DNA from 3 places in the Streptomyces sp. SM18 genome. Region 3 is predicted to be linked to each of the others. Evidence: riboswitches for the same ligand, from Rfam matches in the RefSeq annotation. Region 3 holds a riboswitch; each other region holds the start of a gene.
What was found. A riboswitch is a leader RNA that binds a small molecule or an ion and turns the genes downstream of it on or off. The one in region 3 is predicted to bind cobalamin.
Positions count from the first base shown of each region.

Region 1: it holds a riboswitch for cobalamin, as region 3 does, so the genes downstream of both, B9S64_RS32775 (CoA-acylating methylmalonate-semialdehyde dehydrogenase) here and B9S64_RS33450 (ABC transporter substrate-binding protein) in region 3, are expected to answer to the same signal.
Region 2: it holds a riboswitch for cobalamin, as region 3 does, so the genes downstream of both, B9S64_RS05950 (cobalamin biosynthesis protein) here and B9S64_RS33450 (ABC transporter substrate-binding protein) in region 3, are expected to answer to the same signal.

Region 1 covers NZ_CP029342.1:7,409,287-7,414,622, forward strand. The annotation lists gene B9S64_RS32765 (CoA ester lyase) at 1-208, shown strand, start outside; gene cobF (precorrin-6A synthase (deacetylating)) at 253-1,083, shown strand; cobalamin riboswitch at 1,174-1,355, shown strand; gene B9S64_RS32775 (CoA-acylating methylmalonate-semialdehyde dehydrogenase) at 1,537-3,060, shown strand; gene B9S64_RS32780 (acyl-CoA dehydrogenase family protein) at 3,067-4,215, shown strand; gene B9S64_RS32785 (enoyl-CoA hydratase/isomerase family protein) at 4,212-5,273, shown strand; gene mmsB (3-hydroxyisobutyrate dehydrogenase) at 5,156-5,336, shown strand, end outside.
Region 2 covers NZ_CP029342.1:1,349,875-1,355,210, reverse strand. The annotation lists gene B9S64_RS05960 (putative cobaltochelatase) at 1-573, opposite strand, end outside; gene B9S64_RS05955 (cobyric acid synthase) at 570-2,231, opposite strand; gene B9S64_RS05950 (cobalamin biosynthesis protein) at 2,228-3,193, opposite strand; cobalamin riboswitch at 3,322-3,451, opposite strand; gene B9S64_RS05945 (hypothetical protein) at 3,599-3,817, opposite strand; gene B9S64_RS05940 (inorganic phosphate transporter) at 3,830-5,089, opposite strand.
Region 3 covers NZ_CP029342.1:7,571,302-7,576,637, forward strand. The annotation lists gene B9S64_RS33440 (ABC transporter ATP-binding protein) at 1-137, opposite strand, end outside; gene B9S64_RS33445 (iron ABC transporter permease) at 134-1,246, opposite strand; gene B9S64_RS33450 (ABC transporter substrate-binding protein) at 1,243-2,286, opposite strand; cobalamin riboswitch at 2,337-2,458, opposite strand; gene B9S64_RS33455 (polyprenyl synthetase family protein) at 2,534-3,625, opposite strand; gene B9S64_RS33460 (Rid family hydrolase) at 3,901-4,296, opposite strand; gene B9S64_RS33465 (serine hydrolase) at 4,504-5,336, opposite strand, start outside.

The DNA.
Region 1 (5,336 bases), 160 kb from region 3:
CTGCATCCACCCTGCCCAACTCGCCGTCGTCAACGAGGTGTTCACCCCGTCCACCAGTGAACTCGACCGGGCCCGCGCACTGGTCGAGCGATTCGAGAGCGCAGGCTCGGGCGTGGCTCAGGACGAGTCCGGCCGCATGATCGACGAGGCGGTGGTGCGCGGCGCCCGGCGCGTCCTGGCGGCGGCGCGGGAGGCCGGCGCGCACTGAGCCCGCGCGCCCTCCCCAGGGACGCGCGTGTGAGACTGCGTACCATGACCGCACAGCAGCGCCGGATCCTCGTCATCGGTATCGGAGCGGGCGACCCGGACCACCTGACCCTCGCCGCGGTGAAGGCCATGCGGCGCACCGACGTCTTCTTCGTCGTCGGGAAGGGGCCCGAGAAGGCGTCACTCACGGACCTGCGGCTCCGCATGCTGGACGAGCACGCGCGGATGCCCTACCGCGTCGTGGAGACCGACGACCCGAGCCGGGACAGGCGCCCGATGGGGCGCGGTGACTACACCCTGGCCGTCGACGACTGGCGTACCCGTCGCGCGGACCTCTTCGAGGCCATGCTGCGTGACGAGATGACGGCCGAGGAGACCGGTGCCTTCCTCGTGTGGGGCGACCCGTCCCTGTACGACAGCACGCTCGGCATCCTGGCCGACATCGAGGCGCGTGGCACCGTCTCGCCGGACGTCGAGGTCGTTCCCGGCATCAGCAGCGTCTCCTCGCTCGCCGCCCGGCACCGCATCCCCCTCAACCAGGTCGGCCGGCCGGTGCACATCACTCCCGCCCGGCGGCTCTTCGACGTCGGCCAGAACGACGACGGCGACATCGTCGTCATGCTCGACGCACACGAGTCGTTCTCCCGGATCGAGGGGGAGGGCGTCTGGATCTACTGGGGGGCGTACCTCGGTACGCCCGACGAACTGCTGGTCGCGGGACCGCTGCGGGACGTGGCGGACCGGATCAGGCGGTTGCGGGCCGAGGCGCGGAGCCGGCACGGCTGGATCATGGACACGTACCTGCTGCGGCTCGCGGACGCGGGGACCGGACCGACGGCACCGGTGACACCCGGGGAGCCGGGCGGCGACGCGTAGGACAAGCTCCGGCACCTGCCGCGGTACGGCCCCGTCCGGCTGACCTGACGGACCCTGACACGGGTGCTGGATTTACTAGGACGTCCAACTATAGAGTGGCGGGTACAAGGCCCGCGGTGCAGGGAAGCCGGTGTGATTCCGGCACGGTCCCGCCACTGTGACCGGGGAGTACGCCGTCGAGCAGGACGCCACTGACGAGCAGGATGTCGGGAAGGCGGACGGCGCACGCTGATCCGGGAGTCAGGATACCGGCCGCGGGACGTTCCGTGTTGTCCACGAGGATGGAGCTGACACGCATGGCACAGGTGTGTACCCACGACCCTGGTGAGCCCGCCGTCTGACGGGACTTCGGCCCTATGCGATCTCGCGCCCCCCGGCGCCCGTACGCCACCCGCGTACGTGTGCGGGCTCGGCGCGCCGTCCCCGGATCCCTCCTGACGAGAGCAGGCAGTCATGGTCCGCGAGCAGGAACGCGCCTCCGTGCGCGAGTTGACCCACTTCATCGGCGGCAAGCACACCCCGGGAACCTCGGGGGCCCACGGCGAGGTGTACGACCCGAACACCGGCGAGATCCAGGCCCTCGTGCCCCTCGCCGACCGCACCGAGACGGAGGCGGCCGTCGCCGACGCCGTCCGCGCCCAACGCGAGTGGGGCGGGTGGAACCCGCAGCGGCGCGCCCGCGTCCTGACGCGGTTCCTCCAGCTCGTCGAGGGCGAGAAGGACGCGCTGGCCCGGCTGCTGTCTGCCGAGCACGGCAAGACGGTCGCCGACGCACACGGTGACATCCAGCGTGGTCTGGAGGTGGTCGAGTTCGCGGCGGGGATCCCGCACCTGCTCAAGGGCGAGTTCACCGACAACGCCGGCACCGGCATCGACGTCCACTCGCTTCGCGCCCCGCTCGGCGTGGTCGCCGGCATCACCCCGTTCAACTTCCCGGCGATGATCCCCCTGTGGAAGGCCGCACCCGCACTCGCCTGCGGCAACGCCTTCATCCTCAAGCCGTCCGAGCGCGACCCGTCGGTTCCGCTGCGGCTCGCCGAACTCTTCCTGGAGGCGGGCCTGCCGCCCGGCGTCCTGAACGTGGTCAACGGGGCCCGCGAGGCCGTCGACACCCTCCTGGAAGACCCGCGGGTGGCGGCCCTCGGCTTCGTCGGCTCGACACCGGTCGCGGCGCACGTCTACGCCACGGCCGCCGCCCACGGCAAGCGCGCCCAGTGCTTCGGCGGGGCGAAGAACCACATGATCGTGATGCCGGACGCCGACCTGGACCAGGCGGTGGACGCCCTGATCGGCGCCGGGTACGGCTCGGCCGGCGAGCGCTGCATGGCGATCTCCGTCGCGGTCCCGGTCGGCGAGGACACCGCCGACGCCCTCGTGGCCCGGCTCAAGGAGCGCATCGGCACCCTGCGGATCGGGCGCGGCGACGACCCCGACGCCGACTTCGGCCCCCTGATCGGCCCGGACGCCGTCGACCGGGTCCGCTCCTACGTCGGCCTCGGAGTCGAAGAGGGCGCCGAACTCGTCGTGGACGGGAGGGACTTCGTCCTGCCGGGTCATGAGAACGGGTTCTTCGCCGGAGCCTCCCTCTTCGACCGGGTGACCCCTTCCATGCGGATCTACCAGGAGGAGATCTTCGGCCCGGTGCTCTCCGTCGTACGCGCCGCCGACTACGAGGAGGCCCTGCGCCTGCCCAGCGAGCACGTCTACGGCAACGGCGTCGCGATCTTCACCCGCGACGGGGACACCGCCCGGGACTTCACCCGGCGGGTGGACACCGGCATGGTCGGCGTCAACGTGCCCATCCCGGTGCCGGTGGCCTACCACACCTTCGGCGGCTGGAAGCGCTCCGGCTTCGGCGACCTCAACCAGCACGGGCCCGACGCGATCCGCTTCTACACCCGTACGAAGACGGTCACCTCCCGCTGGCCCGCGGGTCTGCGCGAGGGCGCCAGTTTCACGATCCCCACGATGGGCTGAGCGGCCATGACCAGCACCCTGCTCACCGAGGACCAGCAGGCCCTCGTGGAGACCACCCTCGACTTCGCCCAGGACCACCTCGCCCCGCACGCCCTCGACTGGGACCGCGACAAGCACTTCCCGGTGGACGTACTGCGCAAGGCGGCCGGGCTCGGTCTCGGTGGCGTCTACGTCCGCGAGGAGTCCGGCGGTCAGGGGCTCACCCGGGCCGACGGCGTCCTCGTGTTCGAGTCCCTCGCCTCCGGCTGTCCGTCCATCGCCGGATACCTCTCCATCCACAACATGGTCGCCTGGATGGTCGACCACTACGGCGGCGACGCCCAGCGCGAGCGGTGGCTGCCGCGTCTGTGCGCCATGGAGGACCTCGCCAGCTACTGCCTGACCGAGCCGGGCGCGGGCTCGGACGCGGCGGCCCTGACGAGCCGCGCCGTCCGGGACGGCGACGGCTGGGAGCTCACCGGGGTCAAGCAGTTCATCTCCGGCGCCGGGGCCGCCCAGGTGTACGTCGTGATGGCCCGCACCGGCGGCGAGGGCGCCGGCGGGGTGTCCGCGTTCGTCGTCGACAGGGACGATCCCGGCGTCACCTTCGGGCCGAACGAGCGGAAGATGGGATGGAACGCCCAGCCCACGCGCCAGGTGGTCCTGGACGGGGTCCGCCTGCCCGCCGACCGGCTCCTCGGCCGGGAGGGCGAGGGCTTCCGGATGGCCATGAGCGGCCTCAACGGCGGGCGTCTCGGCATCGCCGCCTGCTCCCTGGGCGGTGCCCGCAGCAGCCTGGACCGCAGCCTGACCCATCTGGCCGACCGCGAGGCGTTCGGCATGAGGCTCCTCGACGCCCAGGCGCTGCGCTTCCGTCTCGCCGACATGGCGACCGAACTCGCCGCGGCCCGTGCCCTGGTGGGACAGGCCGCCCAGGCGCTCGACCGGGGCGATCCGCAGGCACCGTACCTGTGCGCGATGGCGAAGCGGTTCGCCACCGACACCGGCTACTCGGTCGCCGACCGCGCCCTCCAGCTCCACGGCGGGTACGGCTACCTCAGCGAGTACGGCATCGAGAAGATCGTCCGCGACCTGCGTGTCCATCAGATCCTGGAAGGAACCAACGAGATCATGCGCGTCATCGTGGCCCGCGGTCTGACGGAGGCGTTCGGATGAACGACGTCCTTGTCCGTACGAGCGGCCGTCTCGGCCACATCCGCCTGAACCGGCCCAAGGCCCTGAACGCACTCACCCACGCGATGGTGCTCCGTATCGACGAGGCGCTCACACGGTGGGCGCACGACCCGGCGGTCGAGACCGTCGTCATCACCGGAGAGGGGGACCGAGGTCTGTGCGCGGGCGGCGACATCCGGGCCGTCCACGACGACGCCCGCGACGGCGACGGCAGCGCGTCGGCCGCCTTCTGGCGTGACGAGTACCGCCTCAACGCCCGGATCGCCCGCTATCCGAAGCCCTATGTCGCGGTCATGGACGGCATCGTGATGGGCGGCGGTGTCGGCGTCTCGGCGCACGGCAGCGTCCGGGTCGTCACCGAGCGGTCCAGGATCGCCATGCCCGAGACCGGGATCGGCTTCGTCCCCGACGTCGGCGGCACCTACCTGCTCGCCCTGGCCCCCGGCGAGCTGGGTACCCACCTCGCCCTGACGGGCGCGCCGATCGGCGCCGCGGACGCCCTGCTGTGCGGGCTCGCCGACCACCACATGCCCTCGGCCTCGCTCCCGTCCTTCCTCGGCGACCTCGCCGGGCTGCCGGTACGAGAGGCCCTCGCACGCCACGTCCAGGAGCCGCCGCCAGGAGAACTGCCCGGCCGGAGGGAATGGATCGACGCCTGTTTCTCGGCCGGCACCGTCGAGGAGATCGTCCGGCGGCTCCTCGCCCACGGCGGCCAGGACGCCGAGAAGACCGCCGGGACCCTGCTCACCAAGTCCCCGACCGCGCTCAAGGTCACCCTGGCGGCCCTCCGCCGGGCCCGCCGGCTCGGGCCACTGGAACGCGTGCTGGAGCAGGAGTACCGGGTGTCCCTCGCGATGCTGACCGCCCCCGACCTGGTGGAGGGCATCCGGGCCCAGGTCATCGACAAGGACCGTGACCCCAGCTGGTCTCCGGCCACCCTCGCCGAGGTCACCGACGCGGATGTCGAGCGCTTCCTCACCTCTCCCGACGGGCGCGGACGCGCCGTCGCGGCCGACACCACCGAGGAGGTGGCCTGGTGAGCCGGACCGTCGCGTTCATCGGACTCGGACACATGGGCGGCCCGATGGCCGTCAACCTCGCCA
Region 2 (5,336 bases), 6.2 Mb from region 3:
CAACTGGGGCCGCAGCTCGCCCTCCTCGGGGTTCATCGTCCCGACCAGCAGGAACCGCGCCGCATGCCGTACGGAGACGCCCTCGCGCTCGACGTAGGAGGCGCCCATGGCCGCCGCGTCCAGCAGGAGGTCCACCAGATGGTCGTGGAGGAGGTTGACCTCGTCCACGTACAGGATCCCGCGGTGGGCGTCGGCCAGCAGGCCCGGCTCGAAGGCCTTCACCCCCTCCGAGAGGGCCCGTTCGATGTCGAGCGCGCCCACGAGCCGGTCCTCCGACGCGCCGACGGGCAGCTCGACGGTCCGCGCGGGCCGGGACACGCCCGGCCCCGTCTCGTGGGGGCCGTCCGGACACGCCGGATCGGGCGCCGAGGGATCGCACGAGAACCGGCACCCGGACACGACCGGGACCTCCGGCATGAGCGCGGCGAGCGCCCGTACGGCCGTGGACTTGGCGGTGCCCTTCTCCCCGCGTACGAGGACCCCGCCCACGGCGGGACTGACGGCGTTGAGCAACAGCCCGAGCCGCAGGTCGTCCTGCCCGACGATGGCGGTGAAGGGATACGGCGTACTCACAGGGCCTCCTCGTTCACAGAAACATCACTCCCGGCCCCCGGATCCCGGGGCGGCCCGGTCCCACTCCCGCCCGCGGAGACAGCCACGTCCGCGACAGGCACGTCCGCGAGAGGCATGCCGGCAGCCGGCCCGCCCGCGACAGGCCCGCCCGCGGCCGGCGCCCCCGGCGGCACGAACGGCAGCCCCTTCGGCGGCCCCGCCTCGATCAGCCGCCACAGCGCGTCCGTGTCCGCGTGCTCCTCGACCAGGTCCCCCAGCCGGTCCAGCTGCTCCTCCCGCAGCGCCGCGAAACTCGTGTCCGGGGCGGCCCTGAACCGCCGCCCCGCCGCCCGCGCGACTTCCCCCAGGAACGCCCGCCGGAACGCGTCGCTCTCCAGGGACCCGTGCCAGTGCGTCCCCCACACCGAGCCGACCCGGCATCCGTCCAGGAAGGGTTCACCGCCGCGCACCTCGGCGACCCCGTGGTGGATCTCGTACCCCTCCACCGCCTCACCGAGCGCCGAACCCACCGGCCTGGCCAGCACCTTCTCCCGGCCGAAGCGGACCCGCACCGGCAGCAGGCCGAGCCCCTCGACCAGGCCCGCCCGGGACTCCACCTCGTCCTCGACCCACTCGCCCAGGACCTGGAACCCGCCGCAGACGCCCAGCACCGGGCGCCCCTCGGCGGCCCGCCGCCGCAGCGCGTCGGCCAGCCCCCGCTCCCGCAGCCACGCCAGCGCCCTGACCGTGCCACGGGTGCCGGGCACGACCACCAGGTCCGCGTCGGCCAGTTCCTCGGCCCGGTCCACGAACCGCACCACCACACCCGGTTCGGCGGCCAGCGCGTCCACGTCGGTGAAGTTCGACATCAGCGGCACCGCGCACACCGCGACCCGCAGCACCTCCTCACCGTGCGGGGGCGCCACGACCGACTCGCGTACGGTGCCGCGCATCGACACCCGCAGCCCGTCCTCCTCGTCGATGCCCAGCCCGTGGGTGTACGGCAGGACCCCGTACGTACGCCGCCCGGTGAGCCCGTACAGCATGTCCAGCCCCGGTTCCAGCAGCGAGACGTCGCCCCGGAACTTGTTGACGAGGTATCCCGCCACCAACGACTGGTCCTCGGCGCCCAGCAGGGCCGTCGTGCCGAAGAACGAGGCGAACACCCCGCCCCGGTCGATGTCCCCGACGACCAGCACGGGAAAGCCCGCGGCCCGCGCGACGCCCATGTTCACGATGTCGGTGCGCCGCAGGTTGATCTCCGCCGGCGAGCCCGCGCCCTCGCAGATCACCGCGTCGTACTGGCTCCGCAACCGCTCCAGGCAGTCCACGACGGTCCCGAACAGCGCCTCCTGGCGGCCCCCGTGGTAACCGCGCGCACTCATCTCGCCGACCGGTTTGCCCATCAGGACGACCTGGCTGGACCGGTCGCCGCCGGGCTTCAGCAGCACCGGGTTCATCAGCGCGGTCGGCTCCACCCGGGCGGCCTGCGCCTGCATCGCCTGGGCGCGGCCGATCTCCGCTCCCTCACGCGTGACGAAGGAGTTCAGCGACATGTTCTGCGCCTTGAACGGGGCGGTCTTCACCCCCTGGCGCACCAGCCACCGGCAGATCCCGGCCGTGACGACGCTCTTGCCCGCGTCCGAGGTCGTCCCCGCGACCAGCAGTCCGCCGCTCATCCCCGCCCCCTTCGAACCTCTCGTACCACGTGTCCCACGGCCAGCCGCCCGGCCACGCACACGCCCAGGGCCAGCACACCCACGCGGCGCGACAGCCGCACCGCGCGTTCGATGTCCCCGGTGCGCACCTCGCGCCCGGCCTCCCCGTTCAGCACGGGCCGGTGCTCGACCCGCCCGCTGTACGCCAGGGTCCCGCCGAGCCGTACGCCGAGCGCACCGGCGAAGGAGGCCTCCACCGGGCCCGCGTTGGGGCTCGGATGCCGGTCCGCGTCCGCCCGCCAGGCGCGTACCGCCTGCCGGGGGCGCCCCCCGGCGGCCACCGCGAGCGCGGCGGTGAGGCGGGCGCCGGGCCAGCCGGCCAGGTCGTCGAGCCGGGCGGAGGCCCAGCCGTAGCGCCGGTGACGCGGCGACCTGTGGCCGACCATGGCGTCCAGGGTGTTCACGGCGCGGAACCCGACCAGCCCCGGCGCGCCGCCCAGCGCGCCCCACACCAGGGCGCCCACCACCGCGTCGGAGGTGTTCTCGGCGACGGACTCCACCACCGCGCGGGCGATGCCCGGCCCGTCCAGCGCGTGCGGGTCCCGGCCGCACAGACGCGGCAGCCGCTCCCGGGCCAGGCCGAGGTCACCGGCGGCGAGGGCGTCACCGATGGCGCGGGCCTCCCGGCCCAGCGAGGTGCCCCCGACGACGGTCCAGGTGGCGGCGGCGGTCAGCGCCACGGCCGCGGCGGGGCGGTCGCGCACGGCACGGGCGGCCAGCGCGGCGGCACCGGTGGCGCCGCCGGCGCAGACCAGCGTGTGCAGGGCGCCCCAGCCGCGGTGATCGCGCCACAGCCGGTTCTCGACGCCCGCCGCGGCGCGCCCGAAGGCGGCGACCGGGTGGCCCCGACGGGGGTCACCGAGCAGCAGGTCGCCGATCAGGCCGGCGGCGGCGCCGTACGCGAAGATGCGGTCGGCTCGCACGGATCAGCCGGCCGTCGCGCCCCGGAGGGGGGACGGCACGGGGGGTACGGGGTCCGACGCACGGCGGCCGGGCATGGCAGATGTCCTCACTCAGGGTCCGCGCCCTGGTTCGACGTGACCGGCGACGAGAGTCTCCTGGCTCCCGGATCCGCTGTTCCCCCGGCCTTCCAGCCCGCGCGGCGGGCCGTGACGTCCGTGTGGGGGACAGCTCCCCGGTGACAGTGGCGGGACCGCGCCGGATTCGCACCGGCTTCCTCTGCTGCCGCCGTACTTGGCCCCGGCAGTCCACCACGCCCCCCGAACAGCCGTCAACCTGCCGCTGACCTGCGAGGCCGCAGTGTGCGCAGACGCACACCGGGCCGGACACGCGGGTGCGTGTCCGGCCCGGTGGGGAGGAACGGGAGGTCAGGCGACGATCAGATAGATCCCGTATCCGACCGCCGCCGCGCACAGCGCGAAACAGGCGTACGCACCGGCGCGGGCCCGCACCGGGGAGCCGCCCGTCGTGGCGGACGCCTGCTTGGCGAGGCCGACGATGCCGAGGCTGAAGAGGCCGACCAGCGCCACGGTGACCACGAGGCTGACGCCGAAGACGGAGGCGAGGGCCGCCCAGTCGATGTTCATACGGATCCGTCCTTACACCGTGGCCGGCCGGGCCGGAGGGTCTGCGGGAGCGTCCGGCGCCGGGACCGGGGCCGGGATGGTGGTCTTGAGTTCCGGGACGTTCACGCCCACGGGCGGCGGGCTGACGGCCGCGATGGCGGTGGTGACGACACCCGCGGGCTCGGGCGCGGTGACGTTGGTGTGGTCGACCGGCTTGCGGCGCGACAGCAGCCAGATGGCGCCGGACCCGGCGACGAGCAGCACGGCCACCACCGCGACGCCCCAGGGGCCCTGCTTGGTCAGGAACTCCGCGCCCGCGCCGACCAGACCGGCGGCCGGCAGCGTCAGACCCCAGGCGACGAACATCCGGGTGGCGGTGGACCAGCGGACCACACCCCCCTGGCGGCCGAGACCCGCGCCCATCACGGCCCCGGAGCAGGACTGGGTGGTGGAGAGGGAGAAGCCGAGGTGCGAGGAGGCCAGGATGACCGTGGCCGCGCTGGTCTGGGCGGCGAAGCCCTGCGGCGGCTTGAGGTCGGTGAGGCCGCTGCCCATGGTGCGGATGATGCGCCAGCCACCGAGGTACGTACCCATCGCGATGGCCAGACCGGCGGAGGCGATGACCCAGACCGGCGGGTTGGAGCCGGGGGCCAGGACACCACCGGTGACCAGGGCCAGGGTGATGATGCCCATCGTCTTCTGCGCGTCGTTGGTGCCGTGGGCGAGTGAGACGAGGCCCGCCGAGGCGATCTGCCCGGCCCGGTAGCCCTTGGCCGTCGACTTCAGCTGGGCCTCGTCGGTGATCTTCCGGTTGATGCGGTACGTCAGCTTCGTGGCCAGCAGCGCGGCCACACCGGCGACGAACGGGGCGGCGATCGCGGGCAGCAGGACCTTGGTGACGACGGTGCCGCCGTTGATCGAGGACCAGCCGGCCGACATGACCGCGGCGCCGATGAGTCCGCCGAAGAGTGCGTGGGAGGAACTGGAGGGGAGGCCGACCAGCCAGGTCAGCAGGTTCCACAGGATGGCGCCGACGAGCGCCGCGAAGATGACCTCGGTTCTGAGGCCGTTCTCGTTGATGATCCCGCCGGAGATCGTCTTGGCGACCTCCACGGACAGGAACGCGCCGACCAGGTTGAGAACGGCGGACATGGCCACCGCGGTCTTCGGCTTCAGGGCGCCGGTCGAGATGGTGGTGGCCATCGCGTTGGCGGTGTCATGGAAACCGTTCGTGAAATCGAACACGAGAGCTGTTACGACCACAATCGCAAGCAGCAGGGTGATGTGTTCCATTTACCCAGGCAATCGTTCGACGTCATTGGCAGTTGGAACGTAGGCAAGCTGGGTGAACGGAAGATGAACTGAGCAGGGCGCTGTGGTGACCCCAAGCGCGTGCGGACGTTCCGGTTGGGTCCCCGGGAGGTGGCGGAGCCCTCCGGGGGTGGTGTGCGGCCAGGCCTTTGCCCGGTTTTGGTGAACCCTTGGCGCGGGGCTTTTGTCCTGTTCGAAGGCGTTGGGGAGACTTCCCTCACGCCCTCGC
Region 3 (5,336 bases):
CTGGACTTCCCGCTGCCGTTGGGACCCACGAGGCCCACGACCTCACCGGCGCCCGCGGTCAGGAAGACGTCCTCGACGAGCCGTTGGGCCCCGGCGGTGAGGGTGACGCCCTCGACGGAGAGTTCGGACCCGGTCATACCACTCCTCGGCCGGTTCCCCGGCGGGCGTCACGGCGCATCAGCCACAGGAAGAACGGCCCCCCGCACAGGGCCGTCAGGACACCGACCGGGATCTCCATCGGCGCGGCGACCGTCCGGGCGGCGATGTCCGCCCAGATGAGGAAGACCGCCCCGCCGAGCGCCGCCGTGGGCAGCACCCGGCGGTGGTCACCGCCGACGAACAGCCGCACGATGTGCGGCATCATCAGCCCGACGAAGCCGATCGGCCCGGCCGCCGCCACCAGCACGCCCGTGATCAGCGAGAGCAGCACGAAGGTCCTGGCCCGGAACCGCCCCACGTTCAGGCCCATGGTCGTGGCCGCCTCCTCGCCGGCCAGCAGGAGGTTCAGCGAGCGGGCCTGCGCGAGCAGCACGCAGATGCCGAGGAGCAGGGCCGCTCCCGGCAGCCACAGCGTGCCCCACCGCACACCGCCCAGACCTCCCAGGGTCCAGGCCAGCACCGCCCGTGCCTCGTTGCCCCGGTCACTCGTGAGCAGCAGCAGGTTCATCACCGCCGTGAGCACCGAGGCGTAGGCCACGCCGGACAGCACCAGGCGCGAGGAGGTGATGCGCCCTCCGGACCGGGCGGTGGTGTACACGAGGAACAGGGTCACCAGCGCCCCCGCGAAGGCCGCCACCGACAGCGACACCTGGCCGAACAGGGTCACACCGAAGACGATGACCGCCACGGCGCCGAGCGAGGCGCCCGACGACACACCCAGCAGATAGGGCTCGGCGAGCGGATTGCGCACCAGCGCCTGCAAGGCGGTGCCCACCAGGGCGAGCCCGGCGCCCGTCATCGCGCCGAGGAGCACCCGCGGCGCCCGTACGTCGAGCACGATCGTCTCGCGCGCCCCGGACCAGTCGGCGTCCGGCCGGTCCACCCCCAGCGCGTGCGTCACGATGCCCCACACCTGGGCGGGCGGCACCCGGACCGAGCCGATGGCCAGGCCCGCCGTCATGGAGACGACGAGCAGCAGACCGAGGACCACCAGGGCCGTGACGAAGGAGCGGCGGCGCGGCTCCCGTTCCGTGACGGGAGCCCGGGACGCGGAGACCCCCGGGGCGTCCTGGGTCCCGGCCGTCACCGGAACCGCTCGGGGTGCAGCCCGTGGGCCAGGTCCTCGACGGCGTACGGTGCCCGGATCCCGACCAGGGTGGCGGTCAGCGGCAGGACGACGAAGCGCTTGTTCTTCACGGCGGGCACGTCCGCGAGGGCGGGCTGGGACAGCAGGAACTTCTTCTTCTGCTCGACGTTGTCGGCCCCCGCGTAGTCGTAGATCGCGATGACCTCCGGCTTCCGGGCCACCACCTGCTCCCAGGAAGCGTCCCCGAAGACGTCGTCGAGGTCGGCGAAGACGTTGCGGCCGCCCGCCAGCTTGATGACCTCGGTGCCCAGGCTCTTGCCGCCCGCGGTGAAGGCCGCCTTGTCGCCGCTGTCGTAGACGAAGACCGGTGTCTCGGGTGCCCCCTTCACGGCCTTCACCGCAGCCCCGACCCGGCCCCGGAGGTCGGCCACCAGCGCGTCCGCCCGGTCCGGCACCCCGAAGACCGAACCGATGGTCCGGATCTCGTCGTAGGTGTCCTCCATGGACACCTGCTTCTTGCCGCAGTACTCGCGGTTCAGGTAGGTGTCGATGCCCGCGTCGGCGAACGCCTCGCGGGACCGGCCCTGGTTCTCGGCGAAGGCGCTGGCGTAACCGCCGTAGACGAAGTCCGGTTCGGCGTCCAGGACCGTCTCGAAGGACGGTTCCTTCGCCGCCAGTTCGGGGACCGCCTCGAAGTCCTTCCGTAGTTCGGGAAGGACGGCGGAGTCCGGGTAGGCGGTTCCGACCATGCGGTCCTTGAGCCCGAGCGCGAGCATCAGCTCGGCGGGGTGCTGATGGATGGTGACCACCCGGGACGGTGGCGCGTCGTACGTGGTGCGGGTGCCGCAGTTGTCGACGGTGACCGGGAAGCCCTTCGCCGGGGCCGTCGCGGCGGACTTCTCCTCCCCGGCGCCCGGGGACGTCCCGCAGCCGGCGAGCAGGGTCGCGGAGAGGGCGACGGCCACACCCATGGCGCGCAGCGGGCGGCGCCGCGTCTGGGAGAAAAGGGGAGAAACGGGGCGAGGTATGTCGCCGTACATGTAAAGCCTCCTGCGGAGTCCGCGCTCCTCGGATCGGGCCCGCGACCGGCCAGTGTCCTGACTCCCGAATCGAGGCCCCCGGCCTTCCCGCGTCGTACGCGGTGGCTCCCCCGGGGACACCCCTCTCCGGTCACAGTGGCGGGACCGTGCCGGATTCGCACCGGCTTCCTGTCTCCCGTCGCGGTGATGACCCGGTGATCCTACGGTCCTCGCAGGCCAGGGGCGAAACGGTGCGAACCCGCGCCGGTCACCCGCTCCGCTCGACGCTCCACAGCGGCAGATGCTCGAAGAAGGCGACCGCGTCCTCACGCCACCGCGTCCGCCAGCCCGCGGCGACCTGGGAGGCCTGCTCCGCGTGGCGCCGCATCTCGGCCCGTGCCCCGGCCGCGACACCCTGGCGTTCGCCGATCTCCCGCAGGGCGGCGAGGGTCCCGGGCGGGCAGGAGGGATCACCGAGCGCCGATTCCACCAGGGCGCGTTCGGTGCCGCTCACGGCGGACAGCAGGGCGCCGACCGTGTAACTGCGTCTGCCGTCGCGGATGTCGGTGCCGACGGGTTTGCCCATGATGTCCGGGTCACCGAACAGGTCCAGGTAGTCGTCGCGCATCTGCCCGCAGATCCCGACCAGGCGCGCGTACCGCCGCAGTTCCTCGTCGAACACCGCGGGCTGCCCGCCGGCCGCCAGGAGCCCGAGCCGCAGCGGCGCGAGCACGGAGTAGCGGGCCGACTTGAAGTCGGCCACCGAGTGCAGGACGTCCTCGGACGGGACGGTGGCGGTGAAATCGCGCTCCAGATCGGCGATCTGGCCGACGAAGGTGTCGGCCGCCGCCCGTGTCACCACCTCGGTCATCGCCTGCCGCAGGGCGACGGGCAGGGGGGCTTCCGTCAGCACCCGCAGGGACAGACCCAGCGCCAGGTCGCCCGCGAGCACGGTGAGACCGAGCGCCGCCCGCGGGTGGTGGGGAAAACGGTCGCGGTAGGCGTAGTACGTCGAGGGGCCGCCCCGGCGGGTGGGGCTGTCGTCGATGAGGTCGTCGTGCACCAGGCCGTGGGTGTGCAGCAGCTCGATGCTCAGCGCCGCGGCGTCCAGGCCCTCGGCGGGCTCCGCGCTGACCAGTCCGGCGGCCTCGTGGAGCAGCACGACCCGCATCCGCTTGCCGCCGCGCAGGGACAGCTCCCGCAGCAGGTGGACGCACTCGGGCGCGTACCGGCTGAAGGCAGGCGCCTCCAGCGTCGCGCCCAGCGTGTCGAAGTACTCCTGCAACAGCGCGCCGAACCGCCGCTCATGGGCGGCGGCACGTGCCAGCATCCGTTCGACGGGGCCGGGGGTGTCGGTCATCGGGGTCTTCCTGATCGAGGGGCGGAGCCGTATCCGTGGACGGCCTCGGGCCAGGACCCGCGCACGCGCGACGGGCCGGCCGGAACCGTCCAGGAGATCATCCCCGACGCGGATTCCCCACCCGGCGGGGGCCCTTGCCCCGTCGGACGACGACCGGCGACGACCGGCGACGAGCGGTGCGGCCGGGCGGGCGGGCCCCGGGCGGTCGGCGGCCCCCGTGCCCGCCGGTGACTCCGTTCCCGCCGGTCCGGCGAGCCGCCCCGGCCGTGCCGTCGTCACCGGGCGGCCAGCGCCTCGATCTCCACGAGCATCCGCGGATCCGACAGGGCCGCCACCTCGGCCATGACACTGGCCGGGCCGCAGCCGGACGCCTCCAGGATGTCCGTGACCACGTCGTAGTGCGCGGTCGCCGCGGCGATGTCCGTGGTGAACAGGCGCAGCTGGACGACGTCCCGCAGGGCGAAGCCGGCCTCCCGCAACGTCTCGTCCATCCGCTGGAAGGCCAGACGGAACTGTCCGCGGATGTCTCCGACGTGGGCGATCGCACCCTCCGCGTCGCGGGCCTCGTGACCGGCGACCACCAGCCAGCGCCGGGGGTCGGTGAGCAGGACGGCGTGGTGGTAGCCGAGCTTGCCGCCGAAGTGGCGGGGGCCGATGTCCGTACGCTCCATGGCGCCTCCTGTGCGGGCTCCGGCCGGAACCGGCGGCCCGGTGGGGAACCGGTGACCTGTGACCAGTATGCGGCGGTCCCACCGGATCCCGCAGACCGGCGGCCCGCGCCGGACGGGGGCGGCGGAAGCGGCCGGCCACGCCGGGGTGCCGCTCCGGTCCGGGGGGACAGACACCACGGGCCGGAGCACCGCCCCCCCGGACCCGGCTCAGCGGCCCCGCGCGCAGAGGGCGGCGTCCACCGCCCCCTGGAGATGGCGGAGGCCGTCGCCCTCCGCCGCCCACGTGGTGGTGTAGACGGTCACCGTGCCGCGGCCCGCCGTGGCGCGCCCGCCGCCCACCGAGTCACCGGGCAGGTCGCCGCCGTGCCCCCAGTAGACGCCACCGCAGCTGAGCGGGACCGACGCGACGCCGTAGCCGTAGCGGCTGCCCGCCGGATAGACGTCGCGGCCGCCCACATCGGTCGTGTCCCCCGTCATCTGGCGAACCGCCCGGTCGGGAAGCAGCCGCCCCCCGAACAGCCCGTCCCAGAAGGCGTTGAGATCCCTGGGCGTGGAGACGAGCCCGCCGGACGCCCCGAACTCGTACCCCGGCAGCTCGGTGACATCGACCCGGCCCGCCTCCGGATCCGCCGGGTGCACGCCGTAGTTACGGGCGTGCGGCCCGCGCAGGGCGAACTCGTCGGGGGCCGGCCAGTAGGTGTCGTCCAGCCCCAGCGGGCGCAGGATCGTCCGCTCGACATAGGTACGGAAACCGACCCCCGACACCCGGTCGATCACCATGCCGAGCACCAGGTAGTTGGTGTTGGAATAACCCCAGCCGGTGCCCGGCGGGAACTCGGGGGCCGCGCCGAGCGCCAGAGCCAGGTACTCCTCCGACGTCCCGGCGTGGGTCCAGTCGACCAGGGCGGAGTACTCCGGGAGCCCGCTCGTCTGCTTGAGCAACTGCCGTACGGTGATGGCGCGTCCGGCGAGCTGGGGGACGTAGTCACCGGCCCGGTCGTCGAGCCGGATCCGCCCGTCCGTCACCAGCCGCATCACCG